3 regions of the Streptomyces sp. NBC_01216 genome follow, and region 3 is predicted to be linked to each of the others. Evidence: riboswitches for the same ligand, from Rfam matches in the RefSeq annotation. Region 3 holds a riboswitch; each other region holds the start of a gene.

Region 1 (6,034 bases), 640 kb from region 3:
GGTGGGCTCTGCCGGGCGCCCTGCTCGCCGGACTCGTCGTGCACCTCATCGGCTCCGCCGGGACGAACGCCGGCCCGGCCCGCCTGGTGCTGGCCGGAGCCGTCCTCTCCGCCGTCCTCGCGGCCTTCGTCCAGGCCGTCACCCTGACCAGACCCAAGGTCTTCGACAGCTACCGCTACTGGGTCGTCGGAGCCCTGGGCGGGCGGGACTTCGAGGTCTTCTGGTCCGTCCTGCCCTTCGCCGCCGTGGGGCTTCTCCTCGCACTCGTGATCGCGCCCGGCCTCAACGTGATGGCCCTGGGCGACGACGCGGCGACCGCCCTCGGTGCCGGCCCGGCGCGGACGAAGGCGGCGGGACTGCTCGCGGCCACCCTCCTCAGCGCGGCCGCCACCGCTGCCGTCGGTCCCGTCGCGTTCGTCGGTCTCGCCGTTCCGCACCTCGTACGCGCCCTGGTCGGCGTCGACTTCCGTCTCCAGATCCTCTTCTCGACCCTGGCCGGTCCCACGCTCCTGCTCTGCGCCGACGTCGTCGGGCGCGTGCTGCTCCGCCCGCAGGAGGTCATGGTCGGCGTCGTCACCGCTTTTATAGGAGCGCCCGCGCTCCTGCTGGCCGTCCGCCGGATGAGAGGGAGCGCATGAGCGCCCAGCCGACCCCGGCTCCCGTCCGGGCGCCCTCGGGCACACGCGTCGTCAGGATCGGCGGCACGGTGTCGGTACGCGTACGCACCTCCACGATCCTCCTGGCGATCGGCCTGCTGTTCCTGCTCGTCGTCGCCGCGACGGCCACGCTCACGCTGGGCCGCCTCGGTATCCGGCTTCCCGATCTCCCCTCGGCGTTGCTCGGCGGGGCGGAAGGCAAGAACGCCTTCGTCCTCAACCGCCTGCGCGGCCCGCGACTGGTCGTCGGCATCGGCACGGGCGCCGCGTTCGGCCTCTCCGGAGCGCTGTTCCAGTCGGTCACCCGCAATCCCCTCGGCAGTCCGGACGTGATCGGACTCGGCGCTGGCGCGGGCGCGGGCGCGGCCGTCGTCGCCCTGCTCCTGCCGGACACCGTGCCGGTATCCGCCGGAGCACTCCTCGGCGCGGTCCTGGCCATGGTGCTCGTCTACGTGTCGACCGGGACCGGCTTCCGTAACCCGGTGCGCCTCGTCGTCGCCGGTATCGGCGTCTCCGCCATGGCGGTCGCCGTCATCCAGTACGTCGTCTACGCCGTCGAGCGGGACAAGGCGACCGTGCTCAGCGCCTACGTCAACGGCAGCCTGTCGGCCCGCTCCTGGGAGGACGCGACCACGATCTGGCTGGTCCTCGCCGGGGTCGTACCGCTCGCCGTGCTGCTCTCGCGGGACATCGGAATCGGCGAGATGGGTGACGACACCGCGGCGGCGCTCGGCGGCCGGCCCGCCCGGACCAAGACCGTCGCCGTCACCCTGGCGATCGTGCTGTCGGCCGGTGCGGTGAGCGTGGCGGGGCCGATCGCCTTCATCTCCCTGACGGCCCCCCAGATCGCCAAGCGGCTGTCGCGCGGATCAGGCCCCCAGCTCGCGCTGTCCATGCTGTTGGGCGCGCTGCTGCTGGTCCTGGCCGATCTCGCCGCCCAGCAGATGCCGCTCCTGGAGAATCTGCCGGTGGGCATCTACACGATGGCCATCGGCGGTCTTTACCTCGGCTACCTGCTGGTCCGCGAATGGCGGCGCGGCACGCTGTAGTCCGGGCGGCGCTGCCACCGCGTGCGTCCCCACCCGCGTCCCGAGGGGCCCGCGCCGCATCGCGGGCGCGCGGACGACAGGGGGGAAGGCCCTGACCCCCGAGCGGTCAGGGCCTTCCTCCTGTCGCGGTGAGAGCCTGTCGATCGAAGGTCACCCGACAGGCTCTGAGGCGGCGCGCCCGTCAGGAAGCGCCGTCGCCCCGGTCAGTAGGCGCCGAAGACGTTGTCGATGGAGCCGTAGCGGTCGGCCGCGTAGTTGCAGGCGGCGGTGATGTTGGCGACCGGGTCGAACAGGTCCATGGACGTACCGGGCACGTGGTAGGCGAGGAACGTCGGCTGGATGACCTGCAGCAGGCCCTTCGAGGGGGTGCCGGCCGCAGCGTTGGAGTCCCAGTTGTTCACGGCCTGCGGGTTGCCGGAGGACTCGCGCATGATGTTGCGGTGGATTCCCTCGTAGGAGCCGGGGATGCCGTGCTGGGCCATCACGTCCAGCGACTCCCTTATCCAGCCGTCGAGGTCGTTCGTGTAGTTCTTGGCCGCGACGGGAGCGGCGGCCTGCGTCTGCGGCGCGGGGGTGGTGCGCTGCTGGGATCGGCTGGCCCGGTCGGTGGACGTGGCCTGTGCCGGCTCGGCCGTCTTCGTCTTCGTCTTCTGCGCGGGTGCGGAGGACTTCGGCTTGGCCGCTGTGGAATTCCGGTGAAGCGTCAGCTTGAGCCCGGGATGAATAAGTGACGGATTGTCACCGACCGCGTCGTGATTGGCGCGGTAGAGAACCTTCCAACCGCCTCGGACGCCCTGTTCGTAAGCGATCATCGAGAGAGAGTCCCCCGGCGCGACGGTGTACGTCTTTGGGGTGGTGGCGGGTGCCGCCGGAAGGGATTCCGTGATCTTTTGAGAGACATTTGCGGCGGCGTTAGCCGTGGCAATGGCAGGAGTGATCTCGGGAGCCGCGTGGGCGGTGGCGGACGCGACCAGCGGAAGCGTCAGGGCGGCGCTACCCGTGCTGATCAGGGCGATACCACGGGCGAGCGGGCGACGCTTCGGGCGTCGGTGCTTACCGTTTGCAGGCATGACGGATTTCCTCTCCGGCGCCTGCGGGGTGAGCTGTCGGGTTCGGGCTGGAGATGCCCGGTCGCACAGGTGCGACTTCACCCCTAGCCGTTCCGGAGTCCGGACCGGCGAATACATGGGTCCCCCGCTCCTGCCGGCGGTGAATAGTGGGAATTGCGGATGGTGGCAGGATTCGGCGTTCCATCCGAATGGAGGTGACCGTAGGCGAGAAATGCCGTCGATAACAAGACGCTCCGAGTGGCCGGCGGGCGGGGCCGCGAAGGTGGAGGAGGCCCCGAATCTCCCTGAAACGCTGGGAGATGGGGTCCGTGGGCGGGTCACCGGGTCGCGTGCCCGTGAGTCATGTCACCTGGAAGAAATGTCCGACATCATCCGATAATTGCGAGCAAAGGAAGATTGATCCTTGGAGGGTAACTGGTCGTTTTATGGCTTTTTATGCGCGTGTTGAGGTCCCGGTGCGGAGGCGAGAGTCCGCCGGTGACCCGACCGCCGCACCGCGACGGACCCCACGAGCGCGCGCGGCGACAGCGCGGGCCGGTCTGTGGGCCTCGACTCCCCTGCCCCCGGTTCCCGAGGCATGTCCCCTCCCCGACAGAGCCGGCGTCCGGACACCTCGCCCGAGAGCAGCCTTAGGCTCATGAGGCCGGCGGACCGGCGGGCGCCTTCCCGCCCCAGGGGAGTGGCGGCGCCGACCCTCCCGTCAGCCGACGCTCACCGAGGGGTGCGCTCGCAGCCAGAGGCGGGCGTCCCACGAGAAGGAGTCCCATGGCCGAGGTACTGCTGTTCCACCACGCGCACGGTCTGACGGCGGGCGTCACCGCCTTCGCCGGCGAACTGCGCCGGCACGGCCACACCGTGCACGTGCCCGACCTGTACGAGGGCCGCGTCTTCGACACGCTCGAAGAGGGTGTCGGACACGCCCAGGCCCTCGGCTTCGACACGATCGTCGAGCGCGGTGTCCACGCCGCCGAGTCGCTGCCGGACGGGCTCGTCCTCGCCGGATTCTCCCTGGGCGTGCTCCCCGCGCAGCGGCTCGCGCAGACCAGGCCCGGCGCCACCGGGGCCCTCCTCTTCAGTGCCTGCATCCCCGCGGACGACTTCGGCGGCTGGCCGGACGGCGTTCCGGTGCAGGTGCACGGTATGGACGGCGACCCGTACTTCACCGGGGAGGGCGACCTCGACGCCGCCCGCGCGCTCGTCGCGAGCACCGGGAAGGCCGAGCTCTTCCTCTACCCCGGCGAGGAGCACCTGTTCGCCGACAGCACCCTGCCGTCCTACGACGCGAGCGCCGCGACCCTGCTCACCGAACAGGTGCTCGGCTTCCTCGGCGCCGCCGGATAGCGGTGTGGGGCCCCGGGTGGCCGGGACGGGGAGCGCCCACCGGATCGGCGTGTGTGCCTCCGGCCCCCGGCATGCCAGGATCGTGGCATGGTGCAGAAGATCATCGCGGCGTGCGACGGCGCGTCGAAGGGCAATCCCGGGCCCGCGGCCTGGGCATGGGTCGTCGCCGGGACGGACGGCGAGGTCGCGACCTGGGAGGCCGGTCCGCTGGGCAGCGCGACGAACAACGTCGCCGAACTCACCGCGCTCCAGAGACTCCTGGAGGCCCTCGACCCGGCGGCGCCGGTGGAGATCCGGATGGACTCCCAGTACGCCATGAAGGCGGTCACGACCTGGCTGCCGGGCTGGCGCCGCAAGGGCTGGAAGACCGCCTCGGGCTCCCCGGTGGCGAACAAGGACCTGGTCGTGCGGATCGACGAACTCCTGGCCGGCCGCCAGGTGGACTTCGTCCACACCCCGGCGCACCAGGTCGACGGGGACCGTCTGAACGACGCCGCCGACCGGGCGGCCGGCCACGCCGCCCGCACCCAGCAGGCCATCGGCTCGGCGGCCGGCTCCGAGCTGCCGCCCGCCGGACCCGGCGGCGGCGCCGCGAGGCCCGTCGGCGCCGGAGGCCGGCCGACGGCCCGCCGCCCGGGCTCTCGCACGACGGGCGGTGGTTCCCTGAAGGCCAGGTTCTCCGGCCGATGCCGTTGCGGAAGCCCCTATGCCAAGGGCGAGACGATCACGAAGAACCCCGACGGCTGGGGTCATCCGGCCTGCGCGACGCCCTGACGCACGTCGGCGACCGAGTCCGTACGCGGCACGTCCGCCGCCGACGGACAGGGCCCTCTCGCCGGCCCCGTGCCCCCGGCCGCCGGTGCTCCGTCACGCGAGAAACGCCGCGGTGCTCGTCACGAACAGCTCGGAGTCGTCGAGCCAGGGGAAGTGTCCGGCCCCCCGCTGTACGACGAGTTCCGCGCGCGGGAAGACCTCGGCCACCTCGGCGACGGCGCGCGGAGGGGAGTTGAGGTCGGCCTCACCGGCCAGCAGGAGGACGGGCGACCCGAGGCGACCGAGCGCGGCCCGGACGGCCGGGGGATCGAAGGCACCCTCGGCGCCGTACGTCGCGGCGGCCTCCCCGTTGCGCTGTCCGTCCGCCGCGGCCTGGTGGGCGCGGGCGGTCCCGTCCCAGCGGCCGTACAGGAAAGGGGCGATGGCCTGGAACGAGCTGGCCGTACCCTGACCGGACACGAGGGCCTCGAGCGCCGCGAACGCCTCCGGGAACCACGGCTCGCCCTGGTGCAGCCGTGCCGCCTCCAGCCGGTCGTCGGCGGTGACCGCCACGCCGAAGGCCAGCACGCTCGGTGTGATCAGCGCCAGTCTGCCGATCCGCTCCGGGTGGCGGCTCGCGTACGCCGCCGCCAGGTTGGTGCCGCCGGAATGCGCCAGCAGGTCGACCGTGCCCAGGCCGAGATGTTCCCGCAGCGCCTCCACATCGTCGACGAGCCGGTCGCAGCGGTACGTCGCGGGGTCCACCGGTGTCGCGGACCGGCCGGTTCCGCGCAGATCCAGCAGGACCAGCGGCCGACGCGCGGCGAGACCGCCGAGGTCGCCCAGGTACGCGGAATCCTGCATCGGACCGCCCGGGAGGCAGACGACGGGAGGACCGTCCCCGTCCCCCCGTCGGTGGTAGGCGAGTTCGGTCCCGTCGGGAGCGGAGAAGGCAGGCATGCGCGGCACCCTCACACGGGACGTGCGCGACGGGCAAGCGGGTTACCCCGCCGCCCGGCGGCGTCCGGAGCGGGACCCGCCACGGAGTCGGGGCCGGTTCCGTCAGAGTCCTTCGAGGCTGTCCATGAAGGAGCTCACCGAGAACACCGCGCGACCGGGGCCGGCCGGACCGTAACCGGGCGGCGAGCTCAGGCCGAACTCCTCG
Region 2 (6,034 bases), 3.6 Mb from region 3:
CCTGGTCGCCGGTGATCACCTCGGGTTCGACGCCGAGGATGTCCAGGACGCCGGCGACGAACGTGTCGCGGTTGCGGGCGTCGCGGGAGGCCGAGGTGGCCACGAAACGGACCCGCTCGACGTCGAACTCCTTGATCACGTCGGCGTAGGCGCGGCAGGCCGCGAAGGTGCGCTCCAGGGCCTCCGGGGCGAGCTGCCCGGTGCGGTCGACGCCCTGACCGAGCCGCACGATCGTCATCCGCCGGTCCAGCTCGGTCAGTTCGCCTGTCTCGGGGTGGACGTCGGCGACCAGCAGGCGGATGGAGTTCGTACCGCAGTCGATGCCCGCGACCCGCGTCACTTCTCCTCCCCCTCTTCCGCGACCCGGTCGGCGCACGGGGTGACGCAGGGGCCCTTGGCCCACCACTCGGGCAGCATCGCGAGGGCCTCGTCGCCCAGGGGGTTCACCCCGGGGCCGGCCGCGAGCGAGTGGCCGACGAGGACGTGCAGGCACTTCACCCGGTCCGGCATTCCGCCGGCGCTCGGGAAGCCCTCCAGGACCTCGATGGCGTCACGGCGGGCGAGGTAGTCCTCGTGCGCGGCCCGGTAGGCGGCGGCCAGCTCGGGATCGGTCCCCAGCCGGGCCTGCATCTCCTTCATGACCCCGTTGGCCTCCAGGGTGCCGATGGCCGAGGCCGCACGGGGGCAGGTGAGGTAGTAGGTGGTGGGGAAGGGGGTGCCGTCCGGGAGCCGGGGCGCGGTCTCGACGACGTCCGGGTTGCCGCAGGGGCAGCGGTGCGCGATGGCGCGCAGCCCCCGGGGCGGGCGGCCGAGCTGGTCCTGGAAGGCGGCGACGTCCGCCTCGGTGGGCTCGGTGCGTGCGGTCTGCGGAGGGGGCGTTTGCATGCCTGCGTCTTGTCTTCTCGTCGGGGGCGGTTCGGTGCGGTGGTCGTGCGTGCGGTGGCCGCGCGGCCGGCGAACCGGTGCGCGGACCTCCACGGGCGTGGCGGCCCGGGGCCATTGTCTCGCGTCGCCGTGTCAGCGGGCCGCGTCGGCCTGGTCGACGCCGTCCCAGAGGTGGGAGTACCAGGGATGGCCGGCCTCGCCCTGCTCGCCGCGCGGGCCGCGGGCCGCGTCGGGGTCGTTCACGGTGAAGCCGGTCTCGCCGGGGACGACGTAGTGCAGGTGCTCGCGGGCGAGGCGGCGGATGTAGGCCGGGTCCTGGAGCCGGGCCTTCTCGTCGCGCAGGCGCTCGACCCGGTCGGCGGTCTCGGCGGCCTGGCGTTCCTGCCCGGCGATCTCGCCGCGCTGGGAGACGTACTGGCGCATCGGGTAGGCGAGCGCCACCACCAGCGAGCAGACGATCAGGGCGAGGAAGGCCGCGCGGCCGGTGAGCCGGGAGCGGCGGGCCTGGCGGCGGGTCTGGGACCGGTAGACGCGGGCGGCGGTCTGTTCGCCGAGCAGCCTGATCCGGGTCGTGGTCGAGAACCGGTCGCGGTCCTTCGCTGCCATGGTCGGGCGCCTCCCCTGTGTCCACGCTCGCTGCCCGGACGCGCTCCCGGTCGTGGAAGCGGAGCCGTCCCCGCACACGGTACGGGACCGGGTGCGGGGACGGACGGAACCGCCGGGGGTGAAGCCGTCAGCCCTTGAAGCGCGGGAAGGCGCTGCGGCCGGCGTACACGGCCGCGTCGTCGAGGATCTCCTCGATGCGCAGCAGCTGGTTGTACTTGGCCACCCGCTCGGAGCGGGCCGGGGCGCCGGTCTTGATCTGGCCGCAGTTGGTGGCGACGGCCAGGTCGGCGATGGTGACGTCCTCGGTCTCGCCGGAGCGGTGGGACATCATGCACTTGAAGCCGCTGCGCTGGGCCAGCTCGACGGCGTCCAGCGTCTCGGTCAGCGAGCCGATCTGGTTGACCTTGACCAGGAGGGCGTTCGCGGAGCCCTCCTCGATGCCACGGGCCAGGCGCTCGGGGTTGGTGACGAACAGGTCGTCACCGACCAGCTGCACCTTGGAGCCGAGCTTGTCGGTGATGACCTTCCAGCCGGCCCAGTCGTCCTCGAACAGCGGGTCCTCGATGGAGACGAGCGGGTACGCGGAGACGAGCTCCTCGTAGTACTCGGTCATCTCGGCGGCCGAGCGGGACTTGCCCTCGAACTCGTAGGCGCCGTCCTTGTAGAACTCGGAGGCGGCGCAGTCGAGCGCGAGCGCGATGTCCTTGCCCGGGACGTAGCCGGCCTGCTTGATGGCCTCGAGGATGAGGTCGAGCGCGGCGCGGTTGGAGTCCAGGTTGGGGGCGAAGCCGCCCTCGTCGCCCAGGCCGGTGGACAGGCCCTTGGTCTTCAGGACGGACTTGAGGGTGTGGTAGACCTCGGTGCCCCAGCGCAGGGCCTCGGAGAAGGACTCCGCGCCGATCGGGGCGATCATGAACTCCTGGATGTCCACGTTGGAGTCGGCGTGCGAGCCGCCGTTCAGGATGTTCATCATCGGAACGGGCAGCAGGTGCGCGTTCGGGCCGCCGAGGTAGCGGAAGAGCGGCAGGTCGGATGCCTCGGAGGCGGCGTGCGCCACGGCGAGGGAGACACCGAGGATGGCGTTGGCGCCGAGCGAGGACTTGTCCGGGGTGGCGTCCAGGTCGAACATCGCCTGGTCGATCAGTCGCTGCTCGGTGGCGTCGTAGCCGACGAGCTCCGGGCCGATCTGCTCGATGACGGCGAGGACGGCCTTCTCGACACCCTTGCCCTGGTAACGGTTCGGGTCACCGTCGCGGAGCTCGAGGGCCTCGAACGCACCGGTGGATGCGCCGGACGGAACGGCAGCACGGCCGGTGCTGCCGTCGTCGAGGCCGACCTCGACCTCGACCGTGGGGTTGCCTCGGGAGTCCAGGATTTCCCGGGCTACGACGACGTCGATGGACGGCACGAGCATCTCCTTCTGGGATGTGACGCGGGATGTGACGCAAGAGCCGTGCAGGGTCGCTTGGCCTTGCGACAAGAGCCTAACCGGCTCCGGAGCCCCGGCCAGCCGGGCGCCCGCCCCCTGGGACGAAAAAGGACCCAAGGGCATGCATAAAGGGGCGAAGCACCTCGAAGCTACCGGGCGGTAACGCGGAAACCCCGTCCCGGCGCGCACGGGGGAGGGCGCGCCGGGACGGGGTGGTCACCGCGGGAGGGTCGGGAGACCCGGGGAGGAGCCTGTCGACCGAAGGCCACCCGACAGGCTCTCAGTCTGTCGGGCTCACTTCAGGTGGAGCTGCTGGCCCGGGTAGATCAGGTCGGCGTCCTGGACGACGTCCTTGTTCAGCTCGAAGAGCTTCGCCCAGCCACCCTTGACGTCGTGGGCGGCGGCGATCTTGCTCAGGGAGTCGCCGGCGACGACCTTGTACTCGCCGTCGCCCTTCTCGACCTTCTTGCCGGTCGGGGTGGTGACGGTCTTCGACTCGGCCTTCTTCGGCGTCGCCTTCGGGGCCGTGCGCTGCTCGCTGCGGGTGGTCGGCCGCTCGGCCTTCCGCTCCGGCTGCGGGGCGGTCGCGGTGACGCCACCGGTGTAGGCGGCGCCGGACAGGCCCACGCCACAGCTCGGCCAGGCACCCTTGCCCTGGCCGGCCAGGACCTTCTCGGCGATCGCGATCTGCTGGGACTTCGACGCCTGGTTCGCGGTGGCCGCGTAGGCGGTGCCGCCGTAGGCCGCCCAGGTGGAGGCCGAGAACTGCAGGCCGCCGTAGTAGCCGTTGCCGGTGTTGATGGACCAGTTGCCGCCGGACTCGCACTGGGCGACGGTGTCCCACTCGGCGGCGGTCGCGGCGGAGGCGGAGCCGGCCGCCATCAGCGGAGCGGCGACGGCGACACCGGCCACGCCGGCGAGGGCGAGGGCACGGGTGGCCTTGGAAGGACGACGGTGCTTGCCCTTGGCGGAAAACAGCATGGGGATTCTCCTCACCGACGCCTGCGAGGTGAGCTGTCGGGTTCGGGCCATGTGAGTTGCCCGGCCGCGTGACGAGCACGTGGCTTCACCCCAAGCCGGTCCTGCGGCCGTCTGTCTCAACGGCCGGGAACGGCACTTACCTTGGGTCCCCCGCTCCTGCCTGCGGCGCTTGCGCGACGACTGTTCCCCTCGGCCGGCGGCAGGATTCGGCGTTACCGGTCGACGGGGCCCGCGGTGGCGAGCGGTCACGACCGTAGACACAGACCGCACGAAGTTCAAAGAAGGCCAAAACGGCCAAATCGCCCCTCCCTGCGTCCCTATGAGGGGTGTTTATGCAGGTGAGGAGCGATTGGAGCAAACTTTGCGGACGTGACACGCCCCGAGGGCCGAAGAGACTCATGTCTCATTTGGACAGAACGGACATAAAGCCCTGAACTACCCCTGGTCGACGATCGGTTCTTCGCTCAGATCGAGGCTCTGACCAGGGAGGATGAGATCCGGATCGGCACCGACCGTGCGACGGTTGGTCTCGTAGAGCGCGGTCCAGCCGCCGGACAGCTCCTTCTCCCGAGCGATCTCGGAAAGACTGTCGCCAGGCTGGACGGTGTATTCGCCCGAAGTGTCCACAGTGCCCGAATCCTCCGAACCGTCGCCGGGAGCCGGTCCACCTGCCTGCCCGTCAGCGGGCGAGGCGTGCCGCCCGCCCTCCTGCCCCGTACCCGCGTCGCCCGCCCCTTCGGGCGCGGCCTCGCCCCGATGCTTGCCGATACCGGAGGCCGGCGCGCCGCCGGTGACCGGCGCGCCGGTCTCGTCCGGCACCGACGTCCCGGCGGAGGCGTCCGGCAGGACCGACCGCTCCGCCGTCTCCTGCGGCTCGGCCGCGCCGGACGCTCCCGGGCCGGCCGGGCTCGCGGCCGACGCGCCGGGGTCCGCCGGGCCGGCCGGCTTCGAGGCGGGCCGGCCGGGCTCGGCCTGCGCGGAGGGGGCGGCCGGCGCCGGGCTCGTACCGGGGTCGACCTCGGGCGCGGCGCCGTCGTTGGTCAGCTTGGCGATGGGGGCGCAGGTGGCCCACACCTGGGTGCCCTGCGCGGCGAGCGCCTGCTCGGCGACCGCGATCTGCTGGGAACGGCTGGCCAGATCGGCGCGGGACGCGTAGGCCGTTCCGCCGTACGTCTCCCAGGTCTCCTGGGTGAACTGGAGTCCGCCGTAGAGACCGTTGCCGAAGTCGGCGCTCCACAGGCCGCCCGACTCGCACTCGGCGACCCGGTCCCAGGTGGCGGCGTCGGCGGCGGAGGCCGAGCCGGTCGCGAGCAGCGGCAGGGCGAGGGCCGAGCCGGTCACGCCTGCCGCCACGACGATCGCGGGGGCCTGTCGTGGTCTGCGGTGTCGTCCGTTCCCGGAGCGCATACGGAGTGCCTTTCGCCTGACTGCTTGAGACGACGGTGAACGTAGCCGCATTCGAACGTCAGTCACAAGTCGATGCAGCGGAGATCACATAAAAGTCACAGTTTTGACGAGAGGTCAGTTCGCAAGAGGGGTGAACTCCACCGGAAGCGTGCGCAATCCGCGCATGATGAGCCCGCCCCGCCAGCGCAAATCGGCCGGATCGCACGCAAGTCGCAGATCGGGCAGTCGGGTCAGCAGTGCGGCCAGCGCCGTCTGGCCCTCCAGCCGGGCCAGCGGGGCACCGATGCAGTAGTGGATGCCGTGCCCGTAGCCGAGGTGCTGGTTGTCGCGCCGGGACAGGTCGAGCGTGTCCGGCTCGTCGAACCGCGCCGGGTCCCGGTCGGCGGCGGCGAGCACGACGAGCACCGGGTCCCCGGCCGGGATGTCCCGGCCGCCGAGGGCCAGCGGTTCCCTGGCGTACCGCCAGGTCGCCAGTTCCACCGGCCCGTCGTAGCGGAGCAGTTCCTCGACGCCGGTCTCCAGCAACCCCCGGTCGCCCGCCGCGAGCGAGGTCTGGAGCCGCTCGCGCTGCCCGGGATGGCGCAGCAGCGCGTACATCCCGTTGCCGATCAGGTTGACGGTGGTCTCGAAGCCCGCGAAGAGCAGGATGAAGGCCATCGCCGCCGCCTCGTTCTCGGTGAGGTGCTCACCGTGGTCGGAGGCCCGGATGAGACCGGAGATGAGGTC
Region 3 (6,034 bases):
GGGCCCAGTGGATGTCGTCCCGCCGCACTTCGAGGGTGCCGCGCGGCGGCAGCGGGGGCCAGGGCTGGTCGGGGTCGGCGGGCACCTCCATGCCGAGGACCTGGGCGGCACGGAGCGCGACCCGGGTGTGGCCTTCCGGCGACAGGTGCAGCCGGTCGTCGTCCCAGGCCCGCCGGTCCTGGACGGACCGGAGGGACCACAGGTCGAGCACGGGACAGCCGTAGCGGTCGGCGACGGCCCGGACATGCGCCGTGTAGGTGGCGATCTTGCCGCGCAGGTGCCGCAGCACGGGAACGTCACGGGTGTCGAACCCGGTCGTCACCATGACCGTACCGACGGCCGAGGTCAGGTCGGCGACCGCGTGCTCGAACCGCTCGGCCACGTCGTCGGGGTCGGTACCGGGGCGGATGATGTCGTTGCCGCCGGCGCAGAAGGTCACCAGGTCCGGGGCGAGCTCCTTCGCGCGCGGCACCTGCTCCGCGACGATCTGGTCGAGGAGCCGGCCGCGCACGGCCAGGTTGGCGTAACGGAATGCGTCGTGCTCCGGCCGTTGATCGGCGAGCAGGACCGCGAAGCGGTCCGCCCAGCCGAGGTACTTCCCGTCGGGCCCCGGGTCTCCGACGCCCTCGGTGAAGCTGTCACCGATCGCCGCGTACGACCCGAATGCGTGGATGTCTGTTGATCTCGAATCGTCTGCCACGGGAGCATTTTTCCCCCGGGGGTGTGACCTACGCGACCGTAAGGAGGGGTTGACGACAGGTGAGATACACCACCGGTCAAGATTGCGCCAAGCCGGAATACGCCGAGGCCCGGCACGCGGGGTGCCGGGCCTGACGGAGCGTCGGTGATCAGATGGCGGCGCCGTGCGCGCGCAGGTAGGCCAGCGGGTCGATGTCCGAGCCGTAGCTGGGGGTGGTGCGGATCTCGAAGTGGAGGTGCGGCCCGGTGGAGTTGCCGGTCGAACCGGACAGGCCGACCTGCTGGCCGCCGGTGACGGTCTGTCCGGCGGAGACGGACAGCGAGGAGAGGTGGGCGTACTGGGAGTACGTGCCGTCGGCGTGCCGGATGACGACCTCGTTGCCGTAGGCGCCGCTCCAGCCCGCGGAGTAGACGGTGCCCGGACCGACGGCCTTCACGGAGGTGCCGGAGGAGGCGATGAAGTCGACGCCGGTGTGGTAGCCGGAGGACCACATGGAGCCGGAGGCGCGGTACGGGGTGGAGATGCCGCCGCCGACCGGCGCGACCCAGCCGGAGGAGGAGGCCCGCGAGGACTGCGGGGCCGCCGGGGCGGCCTCCACCGCGGTGCGCTCGGCGCTGCGGGTGCCTCGGGTCTCGGCCGAGCCGGCGGAGGACTTCTTGGCCGCGGCCTTCGCGGCGGCCTTCGGGGCGGGAGCCTTGGCCGTCGACTTGGCGCCGAGGGTGAGCTTCATGCCCGGGAGGATCAGGGAGGGGTTCTCGCCGACGACCTGGCGGTTGTCGGCGTAGAGCTTCTTCCAGCCGCCGGCGAGGTGGTGCTCGGCGGCGATCTTCGACAGGTAGTCGCCGGGGACGACGGAGTACGTGCGGGGCTTGGCCTTCGCGGCCGGGGCGGCGGCAGGGGCCTGCGTCGCGGCGGCGGTGACGGCCTGCCGGGGAGCCGCGGCCGGAGCGGCCTGCTCGGCGGCGTGGGCGCCGGTCGCACCGAAGAGCGGCAGGACGACGACGGCGCCACCGGCTCCGGCGGCGACGAATCCGCGGGTGATCGGGTTGGCCTTGGGACGGCGGTGCTTACCCTTCGCGGGCATGGCGAATTCCTCTCCGTCGCCTGCGAGGTGAGCTGTCGGGTTCGGACTGGAGATGTCCGGTCGCGCTCTCACGCGACTTCACCCCGAGCCGTCCTGGACTGAAGGACCGGCGTACTACCTGGGTCCCCCGCTCCTGCCACACGTGGGTGGGTGCGAATTCCGGACGGTGGCAGGATTCGGCGGTCCGACCGGATTGAGCGTGACCGTAGACGAGCGGGGTCGGCGGGAACAAGCCGCCGCATTCCGCGGACATTCCGGCCTTCGATATCCGAAGGGAATTTCCGGTCACCCTGCGTGGATGACGACCCTTCTCCCTCCTTTCGCCGCAGGGGTGTCGCGAAAGACGATCAGGCACGGTCCGTCACGGCTATGACGCTGCTCACGCACCCGCCCCATCTCCCCCACAACCAGGGCGTGTTACCCCTAATGCATTAATTCGGACACAACGCCCATTACCGTCCCAGGGGTGTGTGGACCAGCCACATGCCGGGATGATTGCGCCAGGAACCGATCGCGCACGATCGAAGATCGTCAACACTCAGGAGCACTCGTGACGCAGCAGCTGCCACAGGTCCCGTCGACCGAACCCGAGCTGAGCGGCGTACGCAACTTCCGCGACGTCGGCGGCCTGCCCGCCACGGACGGCCGGTCCGTGCGGTTCGGGCGCCTCTTCCGCAGCGGCCACCTCGCACACGCCACCGGGGAGGACGCGACCTTCCTGACGACACTCGGCCTGCACACGGTCTTCGACTTCCGCAATCACGCCGACCGCAAGATCGAGGGCCCGGACGTCGAACTCCCGGGCGTACGGAACGTGAACATCCCGCTCAACGACCCGGCCGACGGCAAGGACTTCTGGAAGCTCGTCAGCCAGGGCGAGCTGCACCAGCTACGCGAGGCGCTCGGTGACGGCAAGGCGGCCGCCCGCATGTCCGCTTCGTACCGAAAGATGATTGTCGAACGCACGACGGAGCACAGCCACGTCCTGCACGCGCTGGCCGAGGACAGCGTCCCCGCCCTGATGCACTGCGCGGCGGGCAAGGACCGCGCGGGCCTGTCCATCGCGATCTCACTGCTCGCGGTCGGCGTGGAGCGCGAGGCCATCGAGGCCGACTACCTCAAGTCGAACGATCCGCACCGCCGCTACAAGGTGCGCCGCAGCTCCACCGCCGCGGACGCCATGTCGCCCGAGGTGATGGAGCTGCTGCGCCCGCTGTTCGACGCGCGCCTGGAATACATCCGGGCCGCGTTCGAGACGATCGAGCAGACCTGGGGCACGGAGGAGAGCTATCTCACGGACGGACTGGGACTCTCCCCGGAGACCCGCGAGCGGCTGCGCGCACGCCTGCTCACCGAGGCGTAGCCCTACTGGTTCTGCCCGCCGAGCAGGAAGAGCAGATAGAGGAAGCCCGCGAAGAGGTGCCCCGCCACCAGGTAGGCGAAGAGGCGCAGCACGAGCCCTTTCGGGAACTTCCCGGCCTCACGCTCCTCGCCGGTGACAGGTACAGACTTTTCGGACATGACGGCCCCTTCCGATGGGCTCAGCGCTGATGCGGTGCTCTTTCGCCGAGACACAGCTCGGCCACGGGGCTCTGCATCAGCGTGTGGACGAAGAGCAGTTCGGCGCCGTCGCGGGTGGCGGCGCCGATGCGGTGCGGGGTCAGCGAGTCGAAGTGCGCGCTGTCCCCCGGGTCGAGCACATGCACGGCCTCGCCCAGGGCCAGGCGCACCCGGCCGCCGAGGACGTGCAGCCACTCCTCACCGGGATGGACCCGCACGATGTCGGCTCTGGTGGCGTATGGCACGTGGACGCGGAGCGCCTGCAGGGCGCGGCCGGGGCCGCCCGCCTGGCGGTAGACCCAGCCGTCGGCCTCGACCGGTTCGGAACGGCCGGCCCGGACGATGGGATCACGCTCGGGCGGGGCCTCGCCCAGCAGCTCCGAGACCGTCGTACCGTAGATGCGGGCGAGGGCGAGCAGCATCGGCAGCGAGGGCTGCCGGCGGCCCGTCTCGAGACGGGAGAGATGGGCCGGAGAGAGCCCGGCCCGCTGGGCGGCGGCCTCCAGGGTGACCCCCCGGCGTCGGCGCAGGCCGCGCAACTGGGGGGCCACGTCGGGCAGTGCGGGCGGGGCGTCCTGGCCGGCGAACGGCGGCGCCGGGTCCGAGGACCGCTCCTCGGGGAGGTGCTCCATGCACCCATTGCGCCAGGAACTTTCCTCTGGGGCAAATTTATTGCCTCACAGGCAAATATCCCCGGCCCTGACCGGGGGCGCCGAAACGCGCGGCACGCCCCGGGACCGGCCCCTCAGCGCTGCGCCACCGCCTGCTTCACCAGCGTCTTCCCGAAGTCCCACATCAGCCCGCCGCCGCCGTGGGCGTCCTCCATCACCGCCGTGAAGGCGGTCACGAAACGGTCCACGTCCGCGTCGTCGAGGACCAGGGGCGGGATCAGCTTGATCACCTCCAGATGATCCCCGGACACCTGGGTCAGAATCCGGTGCCTCTGCAGGAGCGGTACGACGACCATCTGCGCGAAGAGCCCCTTGCGGGCGGCCTGGAGCATGGTCCACCGGCTGCGCAGCCCGAGCGAGGACGGCCGGCCGAACTCGATGCCGATCATCAGTCCACGACCACGTACCTCGTGGAGCAGTTCGTAGCGGGGCACGAGCGCCCTGAGCTTCGAGGACAGCAGCTCGCCGGTGCGGCGCGCGTGCGCCACCGTCCCCTCGGACTCCATGACCGAGAGCACGGCGAGTCCGGCCGCCATGGCCTGCGCGTTCGATCCGAAGCTGGCCGAGTGGACCAGGACCCGGTCCATGGACGAGTAGACCTTCTTGAAGATCCAGTCCTTGCCGAGGGTGGCGCCGACGGGCACGTAGCCGCCGGAGAGCGCCTTGGCGACGCAGACCAGGTCGGGCTCGACTCCCTGCTCGTGCTGGTAGGCGTAGAAGTCGCCGGTCCTGCCGAGTCCCGTCTGCACCTCGTCGGCGATCAGCAGAGCACCGTGCCGGTGCAGCAGGTCCTGGGCCGCGCGGAGGAAGCCGGGCGGGGACTCGTGGACACCCTTGCCCTGGATCGGTTCGACGACGAAGGCGGCGACGTCGCCCCGGCGCAGCTCCCGCTCCAGAGCGTCGAGATCGCCGAGTCCGATCTCGGTGTCGGGCAGCAGGGGGCCGAAGCCGTTCCGGAAGCCCTTCTCGCCGTTGACCGACAGGGAACCGGTGGTCAGTCCGTGGAAGGCGTGGGAGCAGTACAGGACCCTCGGTCTGCCGGTGGCGTAGCGGGCGAACTTCAGCGCCGTCTCCACGGCCTCCGTGCCGCTGTTGCCGAAGAAGACCCGGTCGAGGTGGGGGCTGTGGGAGAGCAGGCGTTCGGCGAGGAGGCCGGGGAGGGGCTGGCAGTCGAAGCGGGTGAGGTCGGCGAGGGAGGCGTCGAGGACGTCGTGGAGCGCCTTGCGGACGACGGGGTGGTGCCGTCCCAGGCCCATGACGCCGAAGCCGGCCAGCATGTCGAGGTAGTCGCCGCCCTCCGCGTCCCAGAAGTGGGCTCCCTCGGCGCGCTCGTAGACCTTGTCGAAGCCGATGGTGCGGAGCATGCGCGGCAGTTGGTGGTTGAGGTAGGCGGTGTGCAGCGCGTAGCGTTCGGCGCCGCGTTCCGCGAGCAGGGTCGCCAGGTCGAACTCCCCGGCCGCCGAAGGTCCGGGCCTGCTCACCACGGGTTCGGGCTCCTTGCTCATCGGGCGTTCTCCCTCACTGACCGTTGTCCTTGTGTGCCGGGGCGACGGCGGCCGGGGCCGGGGGCGCGACGGGCGCCGCCGGTCCTCCGGTCGCGCGTCGGCTCAGAGCCTGTCGGGTGGCCTTCGGCACCGGGGCATCCCGGCAACGCCGGCAGCGCGCGTGCCAGGGCGTGACCGCCCGGTCAGAGGCCACCCGACAGGCTTTCAGCGCTTGTCGCCGGACACGGTCTCGCGGACCGCGCGGAGGGACTCCTTGAGCGAGCCCATCGTGGCGAGTACGGCGGTGGGCTCGTAGCCGCAGTGCGCCATGCAGTTGGCGCAGCGCGGGTCCTTGCCGCGGCCGTACTTGTCCCAGTCGGTTTCCTCGATCAGTTCCCGGTAGGTGGGCACGTATCCGTCGCTCATCAGGTAGCAGGGGCGCTGCCAGCCGAAGAGCGAGTAGTTCGGGATCGCCCACGCCGTGCAGGGGAAGTCGGCCTTGCCCTCCAGGAAGTCCAGGAAGAGCGGGGAGTGG

The links. Region 3 has a riboswitch for cyclic di-AMP ahead of OG393_RS03740 (M23 family metallopeptidase). Riboswitches for the same ligand answer to the same signal wherever they lie in the genome.
Region 1: another riboswitch for cyclic di-AMP. It lies ahead of OG393_RS00950 (transglycosylase SLT domain-containing protein); the one in region 3 lies ahead of OG393_RS03740 (M23 family metallopeptidase).
Region 2: another riboswitch for cyclic di-AMP. It lies ahead of OG393_RS19685 (transglycosylase family protein); the one in region 3 lies ahead of OG393_RS03740 (M23 family metallopeptidase).

Annotation. Positions count from the first base shown of each region.
Region 1 covers NZ_CP108677.1:225,184-231,217, reverse strand. The annotation lists gene OG393_RS00960 (FecCD family ABC transporter permease) at 1-638, shown strand, start outside; gene OG393_RS00955 (FecCD family ABC transporter permease) at 635-1,705, shown strand; gene OG393_RS00950 (transglycosylase SLT domain-containing protein) at 1,909-2,775, opposite strand; cyclic di-AMP (ydaO/yuaA leader) riboswitch at 2,779-2,963, opposite strand; partial or broken gene OG393_RS00945 (dienelactone hydrolase family protein) at 3,529-4,116, shown strand; gene OG393_RS00940 (ribonuclease H family protein) at 4,204-4,890, shown strand; gene OG393_RS00935 (alpha/beta fold hydrolase) at 4,984-5,829, opposite strand; gene OG393_RS00930 (radical SAM protein) at 5,932-6,034, opposite strand, start outside.
Region 2 covers NZ_CP108677.1:4,423,183-4,429,216, reverse strand. The annotation lists gene OG393_RS19705 (Ppx/GppA phosphatase family protein) at 1-340, opposite strand, end outside; gene OG393_RS19700 (DUF501 domain-containing protein) at 337-885, opposite strand; gene OG393_RS19695 (FtsB family cell division protein) at 1,018-1,491, opposite strand; gene eno (phosphopyruvate hydratase) at 1,619-2,905, opposite strand; gene OG393_RS19685 (transglycosylase family protein) at 3,215-3,901, opposite strand; cyclic di-AMP (ydaO/yuaA leader) riboswitch at 3,905-4,079, opposite strand; gene OG393_RS19680 (transglycosylase family protein) at 4,337-5,308, opposite strand; gene OG393_RS19675 (cytochrome P450 family protein) at 5,423-6,034, opposite strand, start outside.
Region 3 covers NZ_CP108677.1:860,741-866,774, forward strand. The annotation lists gene OG393_RS03735 (SGNH/GDSL hydrolase family protein) at 1-700, opposite strand, end outside; gene OG393_RS03740 (M23 family metallopeptidase) at 849-1,784, opposite strand; cyclic di-AMP (ydaO/yuaA leader) riboswitch at 1,787-1,943, opposite strand; gene OG393_RS03745 (tyrosine-protein phosphatase) at 2,335-3,147, shown strand; gene OG393_RS03750 (DUF6126 family protein) at 3,150-3,305, opposite strand; gene OG393_RS03755 (helix-turn-helix domain-containing protein) at 3,326-3,976, opposite strand; gene OG393_RS03760 (aspartate aminotransferase family protein) at 4,090-5,520, opposite strand; gene hpnH (adenosyl-hopene transferase HpnH) at 5,725-6,034, opposite strand, start outside.